Regions from separate parts of the Schaalia naturae genome, predicted to be linked through region 1. Evidence: riboswitches for the same ligand, from Rfam matches in the RefSeq annotation. Region 1 holds a riboswitch; the other holds the start of a gene.

Region 1 (3,395 bases):
ATCTCCCGCGCCATCGAACGCGGCATCGCGAACTCCGCGCTCATCAAGCTCAATCAGATCGGCACCGTCACCGAGACGCTGCGCGCCCAGGCCCTCTGCCGTGAGGCGGGATACGCGCAGATGATCTCGCATCGCTCCGGCGAGACCGCGGACGCCTTCATCGCGGACCTCGCGGTCGCGACGGGTGCCGGCCAGATCAAGTCCGGGGCCCCGGCGCGCGGGGAGCGGGTCGCCAAGTACGACCGTCTCCTGAGCATCGCGCGGTCCGCCCCGACCCTCCCCTACGGCCTGGCCCGCTGAGTTCCCGAGGGTCGCGGCGGCCCACCGGCCGATGGGCCGAGGACGCGGAGGAGCGGCACGAGCGACGTCTCCTCGCCGATCGGCGAGGGCGCGCACGCAGGCGCCGACATCCCGATCCGGTTGTGCCACCACACGCGCATCCCGACAGCACTCGGTCCGCCGGCACCCCGAGCTCCTCGAGCGCGAGCCGGTAGGCTGCCGGGCGCGGCTTATAGGCCCCGGCGCGCTCCGCGGTGACCACCGTCGCGAACCCGACGGGGACCGCGCCCGCCGCTCGGCGTCCCAGGCGCTCCGAGCAGTTGGTCACCACCCCGATCGGCAGATCGCGGGCGATCCTCCCCAGCACCTCGGGGGCCTCGGGCCATGGGCGCAGCTCCGCCCACCGATCGACGAGGTCGGAGGCGAGCCTCCCGCTCAGCCCTGCCTCCACCGCGGCACGGGCGACGAGGTCCTCATACGGCGCATACTCGCCCTGTCCGTAGGTGAGCTCCAGATACGCCCGCCGCCAGGTCAGGCCGGCCTCCTCGTCGCCGGCGACCGCGTTCCACAGCGTCCACGAGTCGAGGACCGCCGTGAGGAGGTCGAAGAGGACGGCCTCATAGGTCGTGTCATCCGTCGTCTGAGGCATGCCGGTCAATCCTCCGGCCGTGAGCCGCGGTCGGGTCGATGCCGCTCAGACATCGTCGAGCGCCTCGAGCAGCGAGCTCGTCCGCCCGATGTGGCGGCGCATCGCCGCCTCCGCCTCGACGCGATCCTGGACCTCGATGGCGGCCGCGACGTCGAGGAGCTCACCGTGACCACGGGAGCGGTGCGCGGGGATGTCCGCCACCCGGACCAACGCGATGCGCATCCGGTCGCGCAGCCGTTCGATGAGCGTCCGGAGTTCGGCGTTGCCGCAATGCTCGGCGATCAGGGAGTGGAAGCGGCCGTCGGTGCGCGAACAGCCGGCCCCGTCGTCCCTCGTGATCGCCTGTTCCTGCTCGTCGAGGACGTCGCGCAGCCGCGGAAGCAGGCCGGGGTCGCCGACCTGGGCGCACAGTCGCGCCGCGTATCCCTCGAGGGCCTCCCGCGCTTGGTGGATCCCCTGCGCTTCGGCCCGACCGATCGCCGCCACGACGACACCGCGTCGCGGATGCTCCTGCGCGAGCCCCTCCCCGACGAGCTGGAGCACGGCTTCCCGAGCGGAGCCTCGCGAGACCCCGAGCTCCCGCGCGATCCGGGGGACCGCCAGCTGGTCCCCCGGCCGCAGACGCCCTTCCAGCACGTCCAGCCGGAGGTGGTCGTGGACGAGGCCGACCACGCGGGATCGCAGTCGGGGGCCGCCGACAGCGAGCCGGACCGGCGTCTAGGCTGACCGAGGGAGGGACTCCCTCCGCCCGTCACGACGATCCGTTGGCTTCGAGGAGCCCCGCCCCGTCCACCACTCCTCCCCAGGAATGTGCGGCGCGGGACTCCTCGAGATCAACGGGTCCCCCACGCCGCGGCGTCCTCGGCCATGGACCGATCGATGGGCGGGAGGGTCGCGGAGACCTGGCTCTGGCAGAGCCTCGGGGATCCGCCGAACCGGGCGGGAGGAGGGATCGCCTGCTCCGGCGCCCCCGCGACGACGCGCTGGCGTCGTCCGCCAGCACCGGAGCCGGGGCGGAGCATCCTTCGCGAGGCCATTGGCGGGTTCCCCTCTGCGGGCGCGCTCCTGCCCGCGGTCGTCGACCGGGCAGGGACCATCAGCCGTCGCGGCAGTTCGGGCAGCGCCCAGGCGGGATCCATCGCCATGCCCATACTATCGGACGCCACGTGCCGGGTCGGACGGGCGATCCCTTACGGGAACCGACGTCAGGCGAGTCGGACGACGGGGATGAGCATCTCGTCCGGCGTCAGCGATCCATGGACGCCGACCTGCGCGATCGACGCGGGCGTCTGCCACCGCGAGTCGACGATGCCCGCGCGGCCGCTCGGGAACACCAGCGCGTCCCCGATCAACGCCGACCCCGGCCCCTCGCCCAGGACGCCCGGCATCTCCTCTGGGCCCAGGATCCACGCCCCATCGCCCAGGATCTCCCGCCACCGGGCCAGGACCTCCGGGCCACGCCCGGGCCGGGCGTGCACGTGGACGCTGCGGGCCTCCCCGGCGATGGCGTCCACGCCCTCGTCCAGGTCCGGGCGCCGTGCCAGGTCGATGAGGAGATCGGGGCCCGTGTCGACCATGCCGTGATCGGCTGTGAGCATCACGGCGACCTGCTCGGGCAGGCGGCGCAGCAGGGCGCCCAACCCGGCGTCGAAGTCCTCCAGGGCGGCCGTCCACTGCTCGGACCCGCACCCGTGGTGATGGCCCACATGGTCGATGTCGGACCAATACAGATAGACGAGCGGGGTCCCGGCCTGGAGCTCGCGCAGGGCCGCGCGCATGCGCTGGGACCAGGAGACCGCGCCGACGTGACGCGCTCCGCGCAGGGCTGCGCGCGTCAGCCCCGAGTTCGCGAAGGTCGGGGGCGAGACCACGCAGGAGCCGACGCCGGCGCGCGACAGACGTTCGAAGATCGTGTCGCAGGGCTGCCACTGGACCGGGTCCACCCCCTCCGCGAAGGCCAGCAGGTTCATCACCTCGGGCGCAGAACCATCCGCCCGCGGAGCATCCCCGCGCAGCACGGAGTAACCGACCATGCGGGTCGCCCCGGGGCGGCGCCCCGTCGCGAACGCCGTGATCGCCGCGGCCGTCGTCGAGGGCGCGATCGTGTGCGCGACCGCGGTGTCGCCGCGATGGGCCCGCAGCACGGGCGCGTGCCCGATCCGGGCCTCCAGGGGAACCCGTCCCAGCCCGTCGGCGAGGACGACGAGGACCTGCCGATGGCCGCCGGCCTCGAGTCCCACCCGGGACGCGGCCCCCGAGTCCCCTCCGGGCAGCGCCGGGTCGAGGGCGGCGACGCAGGCGCCGAGGACATCGGTGAGGAGGAGGTCGCCGGCGGCCGGGAGCTCCGCCCCGTCCAGCGCGCTCCCCGCGCCGCTCGCCGGATCAGCCACGCGCGGCCCCCAGGAGCGAGGTGAGGACGTCGACGAAGCGCTCGGCGCGCCCCAGCGCGCCCGTCCCGTCGGCCGCG
Region 2 (3,395 bases), 1.9 Mb from region 1:
ACCCTCACCGGGTCCGGGGGTTGCTGCAGTGTCACTGAGCCAGGTCTCTCGGCTGCTCTGGATGGCCTCCGACAGCATACGGGCCCGCCCCGCCGGCCCCCAAACGGGCCGTCACAATCCGCCGGATGGTGGACGGGGGCTCCATCACATGCCGGCGAGGGCCAGCCCCAGCGCCGCCGCCGCGAGGCCTCCGGCCAGCATGCCTCCGGCGTGGGCCGCGGCCTCCCACAGGCGGCCGGCCAGGAGCAGGCGGGCGCCCTCGACGCTGGCGGTGCTGAAGGTCGAGTAGCCGCCGAGGAACCCGGTGCCCAGGATGCCCGGGACCGCGGAGCCGGCCTGGCGCAGCGCCCAGCCGGCGACCAGCCCGATGAGGAAGCATGCGCCGACGTTGACGACGAGCGTCCCCACCGGCACCGATGCGCGGACGTGCCGCGTCACCCACGAGTCGACGAGGAAGCGCGCGGCCGCCCCGCATCCCCCGGCGAGTGCCAGGAGGAACGAGTCCCAGGCGTTCATGCGCGCTCCTCCCGCAGGCGTCGCCGAGGCCGCGATCCGGCACGGGCCCGGACGCGGGTGGCGGCGATCTCCGCGAGGCGGATCCCGGCCGCCGCAGCCGTCAGCCCCGCCGCCGCGCTGCCGGCCGCATAGGCGGCCCCCGTCCACGCCGCGCCGCCGCCGAGGAGCCGGACTGTCTCCAGGGCGAAAGTCGAGTAGGTGGTGAACCCGCCGATCACCCCCGTGCCGACGCCCAGGCGCACGGCCTTGCGCCACCCGCGGTCGTCGCCCGACAGGGCCAGGCCCTGCAGCAGAGCGCCCAGGAGGACGGACCCGGCGACGTTGATCGCGAGCGTGGTCCACGGCACCGCTCCGGGGGCGGCGGGGAAGGCCGCCTCCAGCACAGCGCGCGCGGTGGTCCCGGCCATGCCGCCGGCCACGATGACCGGCAGCCACGCCGCCACGGGCATGGGCCGGGCGGACCGATCGGGGCGGGGCTCCGGGTTCGGGGCGATCGCCGAGGACGGCGCCGCCGGCGAAGGGCGCCCGCACGCCCCATCCCCGGCCTCTGGAGAGGCGCTGGTCAGTGCGTCCATGAGGCCGGCAGCTCCTTCCAGTCGACGACGTCGGTCGGCACCGTGAGGACCGGACGGTGTTGATGGTGGGCGAGGTGGACGGAGACGGAGCCCTCGACGAGCTCCCGGATCTGGCCGCGGGCGCTGCGGGCGCGGCGCGCTCCGACGACGATCACCGAGGCGTCGGTCGCGCGGGCGAGGTGCGTGAGCGAGCGGTCGGGCCGCCCCGCCAGATACCAGAGCCTCCAGGGGATCCCTCCCGGCTCGGCGGCGCCGCCCTCGTCCGCCGGGACCTCCCCCAGGGCCTCCCCGATCTGGCGGGCGAGCAGGTCGCGGGCGGCTCGCCAGTCCCCGCCCTCGGCGTCGGGATCCATCGGCGCGTGCCTCACCGTGCCGTCGGGCAGCTCGTCGACGACGACCCGCGAGGTGTCGACGTAGGCGGCGTCGAGGCGAGCGGCTCCGACCGCCCTCGCGAGAGCCGCGGCCGTGCGCAGGACCAGCGGATCCTGCCCGGGGACGACCCCGACGAGGACCGGGTGGGCGGGGAAGGGCACCATCCTCTCGAGGCTGGGCTGGGGGACGCGTGCTGGTCCCATGGCGGGCTCCCTTCCGCGGGCGCACTCCTGCCCGCAGTCATCGACCGGGCAGGAACCATCAGCCGTCGCGGCGGTTCGGGCAGCGCCCAGGCGGGATCCATCGCCGTGCCCACTCTAGCGGCTCGTCCCCCGGGAACGACGACGCGCCCACCCGGGTCATCCGGCCACGGTGAACGGCTCCCCGCCCCAGCGCACGCCCTCGATCGAGATATGCGGCGCCCCCTCCACCGGGTGGACGAGCGGGCGGCGCCCCTCGCGGTCCGGCTCCAGGCCGAGCAGGGATCCGGCCACGGCCACCGCGGCGGCGGCCGACCAGCCCTGCGGCCGGCAGGCGGCCGGGTAGGGGACCGGCCGGCCGGAGGCCCGGCGCGCCTCGCCGGAGTGCAGCTCGGGGACGCGGAAGCCGAACCCCTCGGCGGCGGCCAGCAGCCCCTCCGCCAGGGGGAGCGCGCCGCGCCCGTGCCCGCTGCGGACCAGTCCCATGATGGAGATGGCCGTGTCGTGGGTCCATACGGACCCGCCGTGGTAGCTCAGCGGCCAGAACCCCCCGTCCAACGCCGACAGCGTGCGCAGTCCGAATCCGGAGTCCATGTCGGGCCCCGCCAGCAGGCCGGCGACCGCTCCCTCCTCCTCGGGATCGAGGAGCCCCGTCCCCAGGAGATGGCCGATGTTGGAGGTCAGGGAGTCGACGGGCCGTTTGTCGGCGTCGAGTGCGATCGCCGGGAAACGCCGTGTCCGGCCGGCCGCGTCGGGGCGCTCGACCCAGAACCGGTCCCGGAACCTCGCCCTCAGCTCCGCCGCCCAGCCTCGCCACCACCGAGCGGCCTCCCCGTCGCCGACGTGCTCGAGGATCTCGGCCCCGCCGACGGCGGCCTCGTGGGCGTAGGCCTGGACCTCGCACAGCGCGATCGGGCCGCGGGCGATGGTCCCGTCATGCCATTGCACGGAGTCCCCGGAGTCCTTCCACCCCTGGTTGGACAGGCCGTGCCCGGAACGGTCGACGTACTCCAACAGCCCGTCGCCATCGGAGTCGCCGTGGTCGCGCATCCACCCCAGGGCCGCGCGAAGGTGCGGCAGGAGGTCCCCCAGGGCCGCTTCTTCCATCCCCCACCGCCAGGCGTCGTGGAGCAGGCAGATCCATAGGGGTGTCGCGTCGATGGTCCCGTAGTACCGGGGAGGCAGGGTGATGCCCTCACCGGGGATGACGAGTTCGCCGGCGCGCAGCTCGTGCAGGATCTTCCCCGGCTCCTCGGCGGTGGCGGTGTCGACGCGCGTGCCCTGGAACGCGGCCAGCGCCCTCAGCGTCGACTCCGCCAGCCCGGTGCCCAGGGGGAGGAGGAAACGCGCCGTCCACAGCGAGTCCCTCCCGAAGAGGGTGAAGAACCAGGGCGCCCCCGCCGCGATGAACGGCTGGTCGGGGACGGCGACGGCGGTCATCCGCAGGGCGTCGAGGTCCCCGAGCGCGGCGGCGACCCACCGAGACAGACGCTCGTCCGAGGACGTGACGCGGACCCCGTTCCAGGCCGGCGCGGCCTGCGGCCCCCGCACTCCGTCGACGGCGCGCGCCCCGGCATGGGGGCGCACCCGCCATGCCACGTGGGCCTCCCCCCCAGGGGGAACGGCGAGCCGCCAGGACCATCTCACGCGGTGGCCCGAGACCTCCATCTGCGCGCCCTCGGCCCCGAGGTCGGCGCGGGCATCGCTCGCGGTGAGGACGCATGAGCCGCCG

The links. A riboswitch is a leader RNA that binds a small molecule or an ion and turns the genes downstream of it on or off. The one in region 1 is predicted to bind fluoride.
Region 2: another riboswitch for fluoride. It lies ahead of ACFQWG_RS12290 (universal stress protein); the one in region 1 lies ahead of ACFQWG_RS03640 (GntR family transcriptional regulator).

The regions. Positions count from the first base shown of each region.
Region 1 covers NZ_JBHTEF010000001.1:833,640-837,034, reverse strand. Annotated here, with positions in the region: gene eno (phosphopyruvate hydratase) at 1-300, shown strand, start outside; gene ACFQWG_RS03645 (HAD family hydrolase) at 197-928, opposite strand; gene ACFQWG_RS03640 (GntR family transcriptional regulator) at 974-1,600, opposite strand; fluoride riboswitch at 2,009-2,080, opposite strand; gene ACFQWG_RS03635 (alkaline phosphatase family protein) at 2,134-3,318, opposite strand; gene ACFQWG_RS03630 (DUF5998 family protein) at 3,311-3,395, opposite strand, start outside.
Region 2 covers NZ_JBHTEF010000001.1:2,779,832-2,783,226, reverse strand. Annotated here, with positions in the region: gene ACFQWG_RS12300 (fluoride efflux transporter FluC) at 145-516, opposite strand; gene ACFQWG_RS12295 (FluC/FEX family fluoride channel) at 513-1,091, opposite strand; gene ACFQWG_RS12290 (universal stress protein) at 1,079-1,666, opposite strand; fluoride riboswitch at 1,709-1,780, opposite strand; gene ACFQWG_RS12285 (glycogen debranching N-terminal domain-containing protein) at 1,823-3,395, opposite strand, start outside.